One region of the Bacteroides sp. OM05-10AA genome, then DNA from elsewhere that is predicted to be linked to it. Evidence: riboswitches for the same ligand, from Rfam matches in the RefSeq annotation. Region 1 holds a riboswitch; each other region holds the start of a gene.
The links. Region 1 has a riboswitch for cobalamin ahead of DXB58_RS12340 (putative transporter). Riboswitches for the same ligand answer to the same signal wherever they lie in the genome.
Positions count from the first base shown of each region.

Region 2: it holds a riboswitch for cobalamin, as region 1 does, so the genes downstream of both, nrdD (anaerobic ribonucleoside-triphosphate reductase) here and DXB58_RS12340 (putative transporter) in region 1, are expected to answer to the same signal.
Region 3: it holds a riboswitch for cobalamin, as region 1 does, so the genes downstream of both, DXB58_RS18860 (ribonucleoside-diphosphate reductase subunit alpha) here and DXB58_RS12340 (putative transporter) in region 1, are expected to answer to the same signal.
Region 4: it holds a riboswitch for cobalamin, as region 1 does, so the genes downstream of both, DXB58_RS12930 (anaerobic ribonucleoside triphosphate reductase) here and DXB58_RS12340 (putative transporter) in region 1, are expected to answer to the same signal.

Region 1 covers NZ_QSUR01000013.1:121,270-125,430, forward strand. Annotated here, with positions in the region: gene DXB58_RS12325 (ABC transporter substrate-binding protein) at 1-173, shown strand, start outside; gene DXB58_RS12330 (iron ABC transporter permease) at 170-1,186, shown strand; gene DXB58_RS12335 (ABC transporter ATP-binding protein) at 1,183-1,938, shown strand; cobalamin riboswitch at 2,018-2,229, shown strand; gene DXB58_RS12340 (putative transporter) at 2,443-4,128, shown strand.
Region 2 covers NZ_QSUR01000003.1:237,533-241,693, reverse strand. Annotated here, with positions in the region: gene DXB58_RS03645 (STM4015 family protein) at 1-18, opposite strand, end outside; gene DXB58_RS03640 (OmpA family protein) at 221-1,357, opposite strand; cobalamin riboswitch at 1,789-2,010, shown strand; gene nrdD (anaerobic ribonucleoside-triphosphate reductase) at 2,140-4,161, shown strand, end outside.
Region 3 covers NZ_QSUR01000026.1:58,467-62,627, reverse strand. Annotated here, with positions in the region: gene DXB58_RS18860 (ribonucleoside-diphosphate reductase subunit alpha) at 1-2,043, opposite strand, end outside; cobalamin riboswitch at 2,105-2,308, opposite strand; partial or broken gene DXB58_RS18855 (TlpA family protein disulfide reductase) at 2,481-4,003, shown strand.
Region 4 covers NZ_QSUR01000014.1:109,211-113,371, reverse strand. Annotated here, with positions in the region: gene DXB58_RS12930 (anaerobic ribonucleoside triphosphate reductase) at 1-1,830, opposite strand, end outside; cobalamin riboswitch at 1,873-2,062, opposite strand; gene DXB58_RS12925 (HU family DNA-binding protein) at 2,824-3,336, opposite strand; gene DXB58_RS12920 (DUF4248 domain-containing protein) at 3,587-3,838, shown strand; gene DXB58_RS12915 (hypothetical protein) at 4,053-4,161, opposite strand, start outside.

The DNA.
Region 1 (4,161 bases):
CTGTACGCGAAAAAACTGTTTACAACAACAATTTACGAACAACACCGACAGGAGGTAATGACTACTGGGAATCTGCAGTGGTACGTCCCGACGTCGTATTGCGTGATCTGATTCATATCTTTCACCCCGAACTCGTATCCGATTCACTTTACTATTACAGACACCTGGAATGAAACAGCCTGATAAACGTACTCCCTTTTTATTCATTACACTGGGTATAGTTGCCATACTGTTATTACTGATAGACATGGCAACGGGAGATACATATATTCCTATCACCAAGGTATGGGCTGTACTCACCGGAGGCGAATGTGACGAAATGACACGGAATATTCTCCTTTCTATCCGTTTCATACGGGTAGTGGTAGCGGCTTTGATAGGAATAGCACTCTCCGTTAGCGGTTTACAGATGCAAACAGTATTCCAGAATCCGTTGGCAGATCCTTACCTGCTGGGAGTAAGTTCCGGTGCAGGACTGGGCGTAGCTCTGTTCATACTAGGTGCTCCATTACTTGGATGGGCGGAGTTTCCAATTCTTCAGTCGCTGGGTATCGTAGGTTCGGGCTGGATAGGAACTGCCATAATCTTATTGGGAGTAGCCATTATCAGCCGGAAAGTAAAAAACATTCTCGGTGTGCTGATTATGGGAGTTATGATAGGCTACGTAGCAGGCGCTATCATTCAGATACTCCAATACCTAAGTTCTGCCGAACAACTGAAAATGTTCACACTCTGGTCAATGGGATCTCTTAGCCATATCACAGTCACCCAACTGGGAATTATGATACCGATGCTATGTATCGGCTTACTGATTTCCGTAGCCTGTATCAAATCGCTGAACCTGCTACTGCTCGGTGAAAATTATGCACGAACGATGGGAATGAACATAAAACGTTCACGCACGTTCATCTTCGTTTCTACCGCACTGCTGACAGGAACGGTCACCGCTTTCTGTGGTCCGGTAGGATTTATCGGCCTGGCAGTACCGCATGTCACACGACTGCTATTCAACAATGCCGACCACCGGATACTGGTCCCCGGCACCATGCTGACAGGGCTTATCAGCATGCTTCTCTGCGACATCATCGCCAAGAAGTTCCTACTTCCGGTTAACTGCATCACCGCCTTGCTAGGTGTTCCGGTTATTTTATGGGTAATTGCTAAAAACTTGCGTAGATTCAAATGATAGAACTTAAAGAACTGACATTAGGATATGGACAGCGCACGCTGTTGGAAACGGTAAATGCCCGAATCACAGGCGGACAACTCGTTGCCCTGCTGGGACGAAACGGAACGGGAAAGAGCACCCTGCTCCGTGCTATGATGGGACTGGAAAAGCCTCAATCAGGAGAAATTACTCTGCAAGGAAAAAACATAGCTTCATTGAAACCGGAAAAATTAGCCCGGAATATCAGCTTTGTCACCACCGATAAAGTACGCATCGCCAATCTCTGCTGTAAAGATGTAGTAGCCTTAGGGCGTGCTCCCTATACCAACTGGATCGGCCAACTGCAACCGGAAGACCAAAAGCGGGTGGATGACGCTATGCAGCTAGTCGGTATGTCCGGTTATGCAGAAAAGACAATGGATAAAATGTCCGATGGCGAATGTCAGCGAATCATGATTGCCCGTGCTCTTGCACAGGATACTCCCGTCATCCTGCTTGATGAGCCGACCGCCTTCCTGGACTTACCTAACCGCTACGAGCTCTGTTTGCTTTTAAAGAAACTGGCACAGGAAGAAAAAAAATGTGTCTTATTCTCCACTCATGACCTCGACATCGCTTTATCGCTTTGCGACTCCATCATGCTCATAGATAATCCGCAGATGTACACGCTGCCTACTCCGGAAATGGTGGCCAGCGGACATATAGAAAGACTTTTCCGAAATGAATCCGTCACGTTTGATGTGCAGGAGATGAGAGTACGCATCAAATAAACAAACAGATATCCGACAAGAATCAGACTGTGTATAAAATAAATAGGTAGCATTCATTTGGGTTCCTATATAAATTCGCTATCTTTGCCCCCGAATTGGTTTCAGATAGCCATATCAACTATCTGAATTAAAAGGGAATCGGGTGTAAATCCCGGACAGTCCCGCTGCTGTGAAACTCCATTCAACTTCTTGATATTTACTTTTACCACTGACCAGGTATCGATAGTCAAGGTCGGGAAGGCATCAGGAAGGGAGTCAGTCAGAAGACCTGCCATTCATACCTTTATAGTTGTTTTTACTCGTGGGATAGGAAAACGGCAGACTGTAAAAAAAGAATCGAGTAGTCATGACATCGGAAATGATTGAAGGAGGATAAATTCTCTCTAGCTAAAATATCAAAAGGACGGCATTAGACCGTCATGCTCAATGTGTGCGTATCCCCGCAGAAGTGATTTCTCCGGGGGTACTTTTAGCTAAACTAAATATCATCATATAATAATCACAATGGAAGTTCTAAGAAATTTATTTGAAGGTTACCCCAATCTTTGGGGCGGCGGAGTGGCACACTCCGTACTGATTCTGTCACTAACCATAGCGTTTGGAATCATCCTTGCAAAAATCAAAGTGCGGGGAGTATCTCTGGGAGTTACCTGGATACTCTTTGTCGGAATCGTATTCGGCCATTTCAACATGAATCTGGACGAACACCTGCTCCACTTTCTAAAAGAATTCGGATTGATTCTGTTTGTTTACTCAATTGGTTTGCAAGTGGGGCCCGGCTTTTTTTCGGCATTCAAAAAGGGTGGCTTCACCTTGAATATGCTGGCCATGCTAGTAGTAGTATTAGGAGTAACCATTACTATCATCCTGCACTTCACCACCGGAACTCCGATTACCACAATGGTAGGTATTCTGTCCGGAGCCGTCACCAACACTCCGGGACTGGGAGCCGCACAACAGGCCAACAGTGATTTGAATGGTATAGACGCTCCCGAAATTGCTTTAGGATATGCTGTCAGTTATCCGCTGGGTGTAGTAGGTATCATCCTCTCACTGCTTGCTTTGAAATATCTCCTGCGCATCAATACTGCTCAAGAAGAAAAAGATGCAGAAGTCGGTCTGGGACATCTTCAGGAACTTACTGTACGCCCTATCTCCATCGAGGTGAGAAACGAATCGGTAAACGGTATCAAGATTAAAGAACTCCGCCCGTTACTGAACCGTAAATTTGTCATTTCCCGCATCAAACACCGCGAAGGTGGAGAAACCGAATTGGTTAATTCCGAGACAACCCTACATGTAGGGGATATCATATTAGTGATCTCTACCCCGATTGACGTGGAAGCAATCACTGTATTCTTCGGAAAGGAAATCAAAATGGAATGGGAACAACTGAACAAAGAGCTCATTTCACGCCGTATCCTGATTACTAAACCGGAATTGAACGGGAAAACGCTTTCACAACTCAAAATCAGAAATAACTTCGGAGCAAACATCACCCGCGTCAATCGTTCGGGAGTAGACTTGGTAGCCTCTCCACAATTACAGTTACAAATGGGAGACCGTGTCACCATTGTAGGTTCCGAACTGGCTGTTGCCCATGCAGAGAAAGTACTTGGCAACTCCATGAAACGCTTAAATCATCCGAACCTGATTCCTATCTTTATAGGTATCGCTTTAGGATGTATTCTGGGAAGTCTTCCTTTCGCATTTCCCGGAATTCCACAACCTGTGAAACTAGGATTGGCAGGCGGTCCGCTCATCGTTTCTATCCTGATTAGCCGTTTCGGTCCGAAATACAAGCTGATTACTTATACCACCATGAGTGCCAACCTGATGCTTCGTGAAATCGGTATTTCCATCTTCCTCGCCTGCGTAGGTTTGGGAGCAGGCGAAGGCTTTGTAGACACAGTCATTCATGGCGGAGGATATGTATGGGTAGGCTACGGAGTCATTATAACCATCCTGCCACTTCTGATTACAGGATTGATAGGACGGTATTATTGCAAGCTGAATTATTTCACGCTTATCGGGGTTCTGGCTGGTTCTACTACCAATCCGCCGGCATTGGCTTACTCCAATGACCTGACCTCCTGTGATGCACCTGCCGTTGGTTACGCTACGGTATATCCGCTCACCATGTTTCTGCGAGTATTGACGGCACAAATATTGATTCTGTCGTTGGGATAACATATTAATATATCCTTTTTCCATCCAATTGAT
Region 2 (4,161 bases), on a different contig from region 1:
AACAAATACTCTCTTCATAATACAGTTTTTAATGGTTGATATTTGCACACTCAACACAGAACGCGCATGAACAATACCTGCAAAAATAACCATTTTATGTAATGTACAAAGAAATCTGTTTACTAAACTTTCAGAGTATTCAAAAAATACAACCCAAGATATGCAACAAAGGCTGCCTTTTGGGGCAGCCTTCATTATTCTATTTCTGTAATATATCAGTTTAATCTTCAATAGTACATATACTTACACGGTTCCAATCCGGTTCAGTAAACATATCGCCTACACCCTGACCTTCAGCAGTGATACGAGATGCACTGATTTTATATTTGTTGACCAAGATCGTTTTTACAGCTTCTGCACGTGCTGCGGCAATTCTGGCATTCACTTCAACACTACCTTCCGGAGAAGCGTATCCCTTAATAACCACTTTAGAATCAGCATATTTCTTCAGGTAAGAAGCTACACGTTCCACATTAGGAAGTTGTGAAGCGTCAACTGACGATTTACCTTGTCTGAAAGTAATGATAGATTCGGGTACACGGGCGGTTTTCACTACAGTCTCCACCGGAACCACTTTTGTGCGGCATGCTTCAAGTTCTTCCTGCAATCCGTTGATACGTTGGTTTGCATTGCTGATCTCACCATCTTTGTTGTTTACATCTGCACGAAGTGCATTGATTGAAGAGTTCAGTCCGTCAATTTCGGCTTGATTATATACTCTCACTTTGGCAAAATGATGTGTTCCGTTACTTGTCTTAAAGTGATATGTCAATCCGGCTGTCAACTCAAAACCTGCGTTATTAGCATTGAAACGGCTCTTCGTTTCAGGATAAGTACCTTGCATATCATACACAATGGCAGGTTTGATTCCCAATGTCCATGCTTTACTTTCACCCAAGTTGAAATTGAAATTCAATCCCAAACGAGTAGACCAGGAGTTCTGATCGCCATCGCCATTCACATAATAATGTAACCAACCCATTCCGGCAACAGCTTCCACTTCAAACAAACGAGGTTCGCCCGTGTAACTTGCAAATAGATTCATCAAATTGACTTTACCCAATACACTGACATCCGAAGCATCGAAAGCCGTTTTACTGGAAGTGGTATTGATATATCCCATCCCTTGGAATCCCAAACCGAAGATAGGAGTTAATTGCTTTGAGACTCCCACTCCAAAAGTGGGACGCATACCTTTAAAGAAAGCACTGTGAGTAAGGGGAGTGACTCCACCGGCATTTACTCCGACAGACCAATTATCTGTAAGTTTGGTACCTTCTACAACTGATTGGGCATTTGCTACTGTAAAGCCACCCAATATAAAAGCTAATAAAATAATAGATTTTCTCATATTCATAAGTTTTTAAATGTAATGTTTTATCTCCTAAATCATTAGAAATGTATTGTTTGTTCATGTCTAACTTTCTAGTTCATTTTTTAATTCGTTATTCACTTTAAACAACATATCGTATCAAATATTAGTTCGCAAGCCATAAGCCCTATTAACATCTATTATGCTTTCGAAAAATCTAAAATATGGAAACATCAATGCAAACGCCTCATTCCCTGAAGAGAAAGGGATCCCAACATCGCTGACCATAATGCATCTTGTTTCATTATTCTACACTTTCATTCATCCATCAGGCAGGAAATACATAAACCGGACTCTACTAAAATACGAAGAATAGAACATAAACGGAAAGTTATCAGGTTGTTAATGCTATATATCGTTCTGATAAAGAGCGAATATTTTTCTTCCTTTTCAATTGGAATCTTGATTTAATTTCTAACTTTGCCGCCAACATCGGTTTCCGAAATGGCATTATCACCAGACGGAATTAAAAGGGAATCCAGTGAAAATCCGGAACTATCCCCGTAGCTGTAAGTTTTATCTCTCTCATAAAAAAGAGAAATGTTATGGCATTCATTTGCCACTGATTCATGAAACGGATCGGGAAGGCGCCACAACAAAAACAAGTCAGAAGACCTGCCGATAAAATTTCCGTTATTCCAGGCTTTCGGGTGAAAGGCAATAGAACGAATCGTACAGGTCCATTTTATTACAAGTCTCCAGAAATTGTCGTGCATGAATAACTATGTAGGCACTAAATCTATTTTGTTAATTCTTAAAATATAGGTATGATTAGTTCGGAGATATTCATTATCAAAAGAGACGGGAAAAAAGAAGCTTTTTCCCTCGACAAAATCAAAAATGCCATATCCAAGGCATTTTTATCAGTAGGTAGTTTTGCTACGCAAGATGTGATAACCAATGTGTTAAGCCGTGTCAGTATCAGTGACGGAACAAACGTAGAGGAAATCCAAAACCAGGTGGAAGTCGCCTTGATGGCAGAACATTATTACAGCGTGGCCAAAGCGTATATGCTGTATCGTCAAAAACATTTGGAAGACCGTGAAGTCAGAGACAAACTTAAATTCCTCATGGATTATTGCGATGCTTCCAACCCTGCCAGCGGTAGTAAGTACGATGCCAACGCCAATGTGGAAAACAAGAATATCGCCACGCTGATAGGAGAACTGCCCAAATCCAATTTCATCCGCCTCAACCGCCGCCTGCTGACAGACCGTTTGAGAGATATGTATGGTAAAGAGGCTTCCGACCGTTATTTGGAACTCCTGAATCATCACTTCATCTACAAAAATGATGAAACCAATCTGGCGAACTACTGTGCCAGTATTACCATGTATCCCTGGCTGATAGCAGGAACAACAGCAGTAGGAGGCAATTCTACCGCCCCGACCAATCTGAAATCCTTCTGCGGAGGATTTATCAACATGGTATTTATCGTATCCAGTATGCTAAGCGGCGCATGTGCCACTCCTGAATTCCTGATGTACATGAACTATTTCATCGGTTTGGAATACGGGCAGGATTATTATAAACACCCTGATAAACTGGCAGACTTGTCTCTGAAACAAAGATCGATCGATAAAATCATCACAGACTGTTTCGAGCAAATCGTATATTCCATCAACCAGCCTACGGGTGCCCGCAATTTCCAGGCAGTTTTCTGGAATGTGGCTTATTATGACAAGTATTATTTCAATAGCCTTTTCGAGCACTTTGTTTTCCCCGACGGAAGCAAACCCGACTGGGATTCGCTTAGCTGGTTGCAGAAGCGTTTTATGAAATGGTTTAATAAGGAGCGTACACGCACCGTTCTGACATTCCCTGTAGAGACAATGGCACTCCTGACCAAAGACGGCGATGTACTGGATAAGGAATATGGCGACTTCACCGCTGAAATGTATGCCGAAGGACATTCATTCTTCACCTATATGAGTGACAATGCCGACTCTTTGAGTAGCTGCTGCCGTCTGCGTAATGAAATACAGGACAATGGCTTTAGCTATACATTGGGAGCCGGAGGAGTCTCTACCGGTTCGAAGAGCGTGTTGACCATCAATCTGAACCGTTGTATACAGCATGCTGTAAAATCAGGTATTCTCTACCCTTTCTTCCTGGAAGAAGTAGTAGACTTGGTTCACAAAGTACAGCTTGCCTATAATGAGAACCTGAAATTATTGCAGGCAAAGGGTATGTTGCCTTTGTTTGATGCAGGCTATATCAATATGAGCCGCCAATATCTGACTATCGGTGTGAACGGACTGGTGGAAGCAGCCCAATTTATGGGAATCGACATCAACGACAATCCGAAATACGAGGCTTTTGTGCAGGAGATTCTCGGCATGATTGAGAAATACAATAAGAAATATCGTACCAAAGAAGTACTTTTCAACTGCGAAATGATTCCTGCCGAAAATGTGGGTGTGAAACACGCGAAATGGGACAAGGAAGCCGGATTCCAGACTTACCGCGAATGTTACAACAGCTATTTCTATATTGTAGAAGACAAATCACTGAACATTGTCGATAAATTCCGCCTGCACGGGCATCGTTATATCGAGCATCTGACGGGTGGTTCGGCTTTGCACATGAATCTGGAAGAGCATCTTAGCAAAGAGCAATACCGGCAGTTGCTTCGTGTTGCCGCTACCGAAGGTTGCAACTACTTCACATTCAATATTCCGAATACAGTATGTAACAAATGCCATCATATCGACAAACGTTATCTGCATGAATGTCCCGAATGTCACAGCGAGAATGTGGATTATCTGACCCGCGTCATCGGATATATG
Region 3 (4,161 bases), on a different contig from region 1:
CCAATCACTTCCCTCGAAATAGGTATATCTTCCTTTTTCTTTTGCCAGTTCTGCACTGGCTTCTATCGCGGCATAATTGATACGTTCAAACACTTTATCTATAAAGTTAAGATGTTCTTCACTTTCCCAACGAATTCCCCGTATGGCAAGTGCATGGTGATAACCGCTAACTCCAAGACCGATACTACGATAACGATGATTGGTTATTTGAGCATAAGGAATAGGGTAGAAGTTCAGGTCGATAACATTGTCAAGCGCACGAACCACTGTTGCTACCTTTTCTTTCATCAATTCTTCATCCTCCAACGGTAGATGCCCGAGAGAAAGACTGGCGAGATTGCACACGACGAAATCTCCGGGGCGAACCGTCTTTACTACTACCGTGTCACCATCTTCAGTACGAACTTCGGTAGAAACCGATTCAATAGCCGACATGTTCTGTGCGATTTCCGTGCATAGGTTTGAGCAATAGATAATCCCCTGATGAGCATTCGGATTGGCACGATTCACTATATCCCGGTTGAATGTAAAAGGAGTACCTGTTTCTACAGCCGATCTCAATACCAGTCTGACTATATCCTTGATGCTAATAGTTCGTCTGGAAAGACGTGGATCATTCACGCAATCCCAATACCTCTTTTCCCATTCTTCCCCGTAATAATCTTCCAGACAATATCCTTTGATAGTCATAATCTCATTCGGACAGAACAAATACCACTGCTTATTCAAATCTTCTTTTGCCATTTGCCAGAACAAGTCCGGATAGCATACGGAGGGAAATATATCATGAGCTTTCATGCGGTCATCCCCATTATTCGTACGGAGTTGAAGAAATTCCGGCAAGTCTTTATGCCATACATCCAGATATACAGCTACAGCCCCCTGACGCATTCCTAACTGATCGACGGCTACGGCAGTATCATTCACGAGTTTCATCCATCGGATTACTCCACCTGCCACACCTTTGAAACCTCGGATGTTTCCACCCGCAGCACGCACCTTCCCGAAATACATTCCCATACCTCCACCAAACTTGCTGACCATGGCAAAATTGTCTATACTGCGGTAAATGCCTTCCAAACTGTCAGGCACCGTATCAATAAAACAACTGGAAAGTTGATGATAAGGTTTACGGGCATTGGAAAGGGTAGGAGTTGCCATCGTTACTTCCAGCTTGCTCAATAAGTCATAGAACTTTCTTACCCATTGCAACCGATCGCGTTTCTCCGGCATGGCAAGATGTAAAGCTATCCCCAAGTACATTTCCTGCACAGACTCCATAGGTTCGTGTGAGTGAGTACGGATCAGGTAACGTTTGGAGAGCAGGTCCAGCCCTGAATAATTAAACAGTTTATCCCTTTCCGGACAGATAAATCCTGCAGCTTCTTCTATTTCCTGTTGTGAATAAGAATCCAGGATATAGCTGCCATATAAACCTTCATTCGTTAGATAACGTAATTTCTCATAGAATGAATGTATATCTGAAATTCTTGCCTGTTTTTCCTGCTTTTCTGTCAGTTGAAAGTTGAGTAACCGTGCGGCTATAAACTCCCAGTCCGGTGCTTCCTGCGTGGTCAGTTCTACCGCAGCTTTGACGAGTGCCGACAAGCGTTCGTCTGACGACATTTCCGGTTTGCAGAAACTGGAGAACTTTTCCGCCAACACAGTCAGACTATATTCATTACTGGTAAAGTCTTTCTGTATTTCCTTTAGCACATCCATTATTTGTGGATTGCCCGTCCCTGTGGTGATATCGTTGATCGCTTTTCTGCGCTCCGTGCGTTGCCAGCGATAGAGAATATAGTTTTTAGCTTCTGCATAAAAGCCATGCTCCATCAGGCAGCGTTCCACTTCATCCTGTATGCGCTCCACATTGCAGTTTGCACTATTACTATGTACAAACTGTTCTACTTCATTCACCATTTCCTGAATGGTTTCTTCTATTATTTCCTGGCCTGTACTGGCGAAGCTTTTTTTAATTGCAACGGCAATTTTCTCCCTGTTATAGGATTCCGTCGTCCCATTTCTTTTGGTTATTTGCATGAGAACTTTATAAAATATGTTGTTGTATAGTTTCGAACTGTATCCCTAATCCCACGAGTAGAAACAGTCTTTAATGAATGGCAGGTCTTCTGACTAACTCCCTTCCTGATCCCTTCCCGGCCTACAATTCACAGCCAGTGGCAAAAGTCTTTATCAGAAAGTTATAGAGATTCACAGCAGCGGGACTGTCCGGGATTTACACCCGGTTCCCTTTTAATCCAAAACAACCGAAAGGTCATCCGGAACCGATTCGGAAACAAAGATAATGAAAATTGTAATTAATACAATATTGTTTCCGTTTTATATAATATCATTTTGCATTATCTGCTAATTGTGTAGTAAAGGTTTATTTAACAGGATACGATGTAAAATGCTGAATTTAATGACTATATTCGCAAAGTAAGTATTTATTAATACACAAATAACACCCTATGAGAATGAAACACTGCCTATTCGTTTTTTTGCCGATATTTATATTATTTATTAGTTGTCGGCAAAAAGTGCAAAGTAACTTTCAGCCGGATATTTCCAATCAGACAGAAACCGTTTATGATTTTCCGGAAGAATATGCTGAAGAGATTATTATCACAGGTAAAGTTTTGAACCGTGAATTTTATCCACAAGAAAAAGAACTGACACTTATTATTCCATTTTTCAGAGATATGGAAAATCAGTACCGTACTCCCATTCAAGAGGATGGTTCTTTCTATTTTACTTTTCCTGTTTATGCTAAAATACGGGAGGTTTCTATTCGTAACTATGCAGAGCATTTATATGTGCATCCGGGTGACAGTATCCATTTAGAGATTGATTTCAAGGATATGTTTCATCCTAAAATAACAGGTGATGCGGAAAAATTGAATCAGGAAATATTGGCTTTTACAGAAAGCGGATATTATTATATGCGTGACTATGGTATCAGGAATGATTTGAGTGTCGAGGATTTTGAAGCAGAGCTAAAGAAAGAATATAATACACGTTTAGAACGCAGGGCCGAATATTTGCAGAAATACAAGCCTATGCAAGATGTCGTCATGTTTACGGAGGAATTACTGAAACAGGATTACTATTATACGATCCTGGTTTATGCGAGCCAATGTCAATATCGAACAAGAAAAGAGTTCGCACGATATCACACGCTGTTGCCCGAAATCAATAAATTATATAAAAAAGGAATATTATCAGCCCGCTTGTTTGATATAGTCGATTGGATAGAAAATTATATTCCTACAGGAATGGTTCTTAAAAACAAAGAATACCCAACGATAGATGATATTATGTCCGAAATAGGAGAAAATGAATTGAATCAATATCTATATACTAAAGTTACAGCTAATAGCCTTGAAGCTAATGATACAATTTCCCTCTCAAGGAAGCGTTCGCAATTTGACTCAATCGTAAAAATACCTCATTTGCAGGGACAAATAGCACAGATGTACAGGCAAACTAAAGCGTTCTGGAGAATCCACAGTCTGTTTCTGATAATTTGTTGTATGGCAAATACAATGAAAGTTCAAATACGTTAACTCCAATGTCGTATATGGAGAGCATATATAAGATACTTGAAGAAAACCGGGGAAAAGTTATTTATTTCGATTTTTGGGCTACAACTTGTCCGCCTTGCTTGGCAGAGATGGAACCCTTGAAGAAGTTGCGCAGCCAATATTCTACGAAGGATTTGATTATTTATTCCATTTGTTCCGGCGGTAATGATACCAAAAAGCAATGGGAATTGTGTTTAGATAAATACTCGATGAAGAATCATGATATAGAATGTGTCTATGCTGCTGATTATATTGGACTGGAGAATTATCAGAAGATTACCAAACAGTTCAAAATTAATAGATTGCCATATTATATCTTGATAAACAGAAAAGGACAAATCATTGATTATGGCACTGCTGCTCGTCCAAGTAATCCTAACCTGTTATTGAGAATTGAGGAAATTGTTAAGCAGTAGATGGATAATATTCCTTTTGTATAATTAAATACGCTGTCTATATTGGATATGCGTGTATTTCTCCAGATACAGCTTAATTTAACCATAGTTTTTTAAATCTTTGTAATAAAAAAGTCTGCATAAATCGTCCTTTTAAGTTTTAAATTCTATTTTGAATG
Region 4 (4,161 bases), on a different contig from region 1:
TTTCTGGTTGTGTCCGTGACCTTGTCCGTAGAGAGCCACCATCGCATTGTGTCCGCCGATAAATCCGATACCCAGCGTGCCGCTGCGCAATGCATCCCCCACCTGCTCGTTCGGGTTCAGCTCACCGCCGCCTTTCCACACATTATTTCCCATCATGAACGGGAACTGACGTGCCAGGGCCGTACGCTGATACTGATAACGTTCATAAAGCTGATCGGCTACAAGAACCGACATAGTATGTACGGATTCGATGAAAATTTCTTTTGCCTTCTGTTCAATGGCATCCTTGTTGCGTTCATCCTCTATCAGGTTTTCCGCCTTGATACGGGCTTCAATCGCCAGTCTCGGCATATTCAGCGTAGTGAATGAAAGATTGCCACGACCTAAAGAAGATTTTTCTCCTGCCACATTTTCAAATACACGGGTACGGCAACCCATCGTCGCCAATTCGTAGACGTAACGTTTCGGATCGTCTGCTCTCCATTTCTCGTTCTGGTTGAAAGGTGCGTCGAGGAACATGAAGTTCGGGAACAATGCTTTCGCCGTAGTCTGGCAAGCCTTCAACAGCAAGTCGAAGTTGGGAGCCTCGTAATGGTCGGTCATTGCCTCTTCGATATTTTCCGCTTTCATTGCTTTCTCAAAGTCTTTCTCCGAGTAAGAAACTCCGTCTTTCACCTTGAAAATCTGAATCGGGAATACAGGTACTTCGCCTCTTGTGCCTAATCCTTCAATGGTAGCTTTCAGCAATTCTTCGATCACCATGCGACCTTCGGCAGAAGTGTCCGTACCGTAGTTGATGGAGCTGAATACCACCTGATTACCGCCGCGTGAATGCATTGTGTTCAGGTTGTGGATAAATCCTTCCATGGCCTGATGGGTATCTTTGCGAGTCTGCTGATAAGCTTTCTCAACGATACGGGCAAGGTGTTCCTTGTCTATAATGATTTGTAAAGCTATCAAAGCAATGCGCAATGTTTCGCGTTCGGCTTCGGTAGCCTTGATAGACGGAAGATATTCTTTAATCAATGTGCGTATGGATTTCTCATCGGCCTGATTTCCGTTTTCCATGGCGACATAGAAATTGATGAATGATGCCAGATGCTTGCGGAAAGATTTGGCCACACCTTTTGCCATGAAGAAATCGAAAGCAGGAATTGCCTGTCCGCCATGCTGCTCATTCTGGTTGGTCTGGAAGATAATGGTAGCCAGAGTAGCATAACTCTGGATGCTTTGCGGGGTACGAATACTACCGTTCTTTGTGCGGAAACCACGTTCAAAGAGGTCGTCCATATCATATTGGATACAGGTTGTCGTCTTTGTCGGATAATAATCCAAGTCGTGAATGTGAATATCTCCCAACTGGTGTGCTTCGGCAAAACGTTTCGGCAACAGGTATTTATACGTATAATCTTTGGTTACTTCGGAAGCAAACGTCATCATCTGTCCGGCAGGCGTGTGACTGCTCATGTTGGCATTGCTCAAGTTGACATCGTTCTTGTCGATAGCAACGATGCCGTCCATCACTTGCTTCATCTGGGTTTTCTTATCGCGCTCCGTATTCCGCCATTCGCGATAAATAATGTATTTCTTCGCTACTTCCGGGCGTACTTTCATCAACGACTTTTCTACTAAATCCTGAATCTCTTCTACGGTAATAGTAGGAGTAGTAAACTGACTGATTACGTTCATAGTGATGTCAGCCACCAACTGCTGCTCATCCTGAAAACCGGTTGCACTGAATGCCTTACTGATTGCATTCTTGATCTTACTGATAGAGAAATCTTCTCTTTTACCATCACGTTTGATGATACAAATTTCCGCGTAGTTCATAACTTTAACTCCCGAAAGCTTATTAAATTGAAAATTAAAAATTGAAAATTAAAAAATTCCGGCAGGTCTTCTGACTTATCCCTCCCTCGCAACACCTTCCCACACCGCCATCGATGCAGTGGCCTATTGTGCGGATTCTTCGAGAATTACAGCAGCGGGTACTGTCGCCGATTTACACAGCGTTCCCTCATTGACTAAACCTCTTTTTAGCTCCGAAACCGGATACAAAGATAGAAGATTATCTAATAGTTTGGTTAGCTTTTAACATTAAATTTCGGGAAACTTTTCTTTCTCGCTGATACAGAAAGTTTTCCAAAACGGAAAACTTTTTTCTGATTTTAACGCAAAAAGTTTTCTGTTTTCATTCATCCTTTTTCCAGAAAACAGACATCTCACAGGGTGTATATCCCCTATTGCAGCTACAAAAGTGGGAAATTATTTTCTTTTGTTCTATACAAAATCAAAGAAATATTTCTGCCTTTTAAAAATTACTACTGATTTTTTCTTTTTCATCCTATTTCCGAAAAAGGATTTTCGGAATGCGAAAAAAGAAAAGCTACCTCGAATGAACGAGGCAACTTTTCACATCTTCCGTACCTTAATGTCTACTTTATGATTGCTACACGTTTTTACCTGTTACGCGAGCTACGTGCGGGCGACACGTCTTATTATGTTTACACGATTCGGTTTCATACCTTTTTCAGATACACTAACTCTTCTCTACCTGGCTAATCCTTTTCTGTCTTACCATTTCTCCGATGGCGGAAACGCAGAACTGCTTCAAGAATATCCAGCAACTTTTCCAATAATAATCTCATCCGTTTTCTTTTAAAGGTTAATAATCCGTTTTAAATACCTGTCACTAATTAATCACTATCTTTTTTTCAGGCACGGATTACACAGATTAACACGGCTACTTTGCAGCAATAACAACACTAAAGACCGCGAAATCCGTGTAATCCCGTGCCTAAATTATGGTATAAACCAATTCGGTTAAGCGGCCGGGTCCGGGGCTTCGCCTCCTCCGCCACCGGGTTCGTTGCCGTCATCCGGGTCCTTGTCAATGACATCGTCGGCAACAAACGAACCCGCTACATCCTTGATGTGCACAAACTCCACTCCGGTGGTCAATGCGCGGGTAGCACTTCCGTTAGCGGCACGGGTATATTCAGGGGTAAACTGACAACGCAATGAAGTGATCTGCGAACTGCTGACCTTACTCTCCAACTCCACTCCTTTTCCTCCTGCTTTGGCAATCATTGTAAATGTTCCCAAGCCTTCGAGGCGCACCGTGCGACTGTTGAGCAACTGTTCACGCATCACCGACATCAGGTTACGAATCACGTTATGAACATCACCTGCCGTCAGCGAGGCTTTTTCTGCAATCAATTCCGCCATTTTCTGCGTATTGACCATTTTCCCGAATTTCACCAGACGGGGATAATAAAGTTTCTGTCCTTCCTTGTTGGCAAGTGTTGCCTGATAAGGTTTGTAAATTAATGGCATACTATTTTCCTTTCTTTTTTGATTGATGAATAAATAACTACTGTTTGTAACCGATTACGAAGACAAAAGTACACGAAGAGAAAAAAGCAGGGAAACACGATGTTACAACCCGTCGCAAGAGAGAACAGACAAACACAATTTGATACGATTCATGCCTGCAAAGGCTTCTGTACAAAACAGAACCAACCGGTATAAAAAGGCGTACCTTTGTATGAGTTCAGACAAAATAAACCTCTAAAAAACAGTCAATATGAAAACAGAAACAACTCCAAAAACAGAAACAGAGAACCGTACCCGCATACAATCCTATAGCAAAAGCCAGTTGGCCGGGCTTTACCTGCCTCACATACAGTCCGCCTCGGCACGACGTACCCTCCGTAGTTGGATTGCCAAGAATACCGCACTGCAAGCCGCACTCGCCCAAACCGGATATAGTGAAAAAGCCATCTTGCTCACTCCGGCACAAGTAGGGCTATTCTTCAAGTTTTTAGGAGAGCCTTGAAACGGCTCTTTTATAAGGAATATCATTCGGACAAAGACAAAACACGCCAAAAACAAGCCAAAAACGAACCAAAGACAAACAAGGCAAAACCAAACAAAGCGGACATTTCATCACAGATCACGCGAATCAAATTATAACTTACTAATTGCTGTTATAAAGAATCCAAGATAATCTGTAGCGAAATGTCCGCCCATTATATAAGAAAAGGATTATATCATTCCGGAGTACCTTCTCCCGACGGCTTCATCAAATCGGCTGTAACCTCCGCTTTAAAACGGACACCGTCGTGAAGCCGCAGATTCAATTTGACAGTAACATTCTTA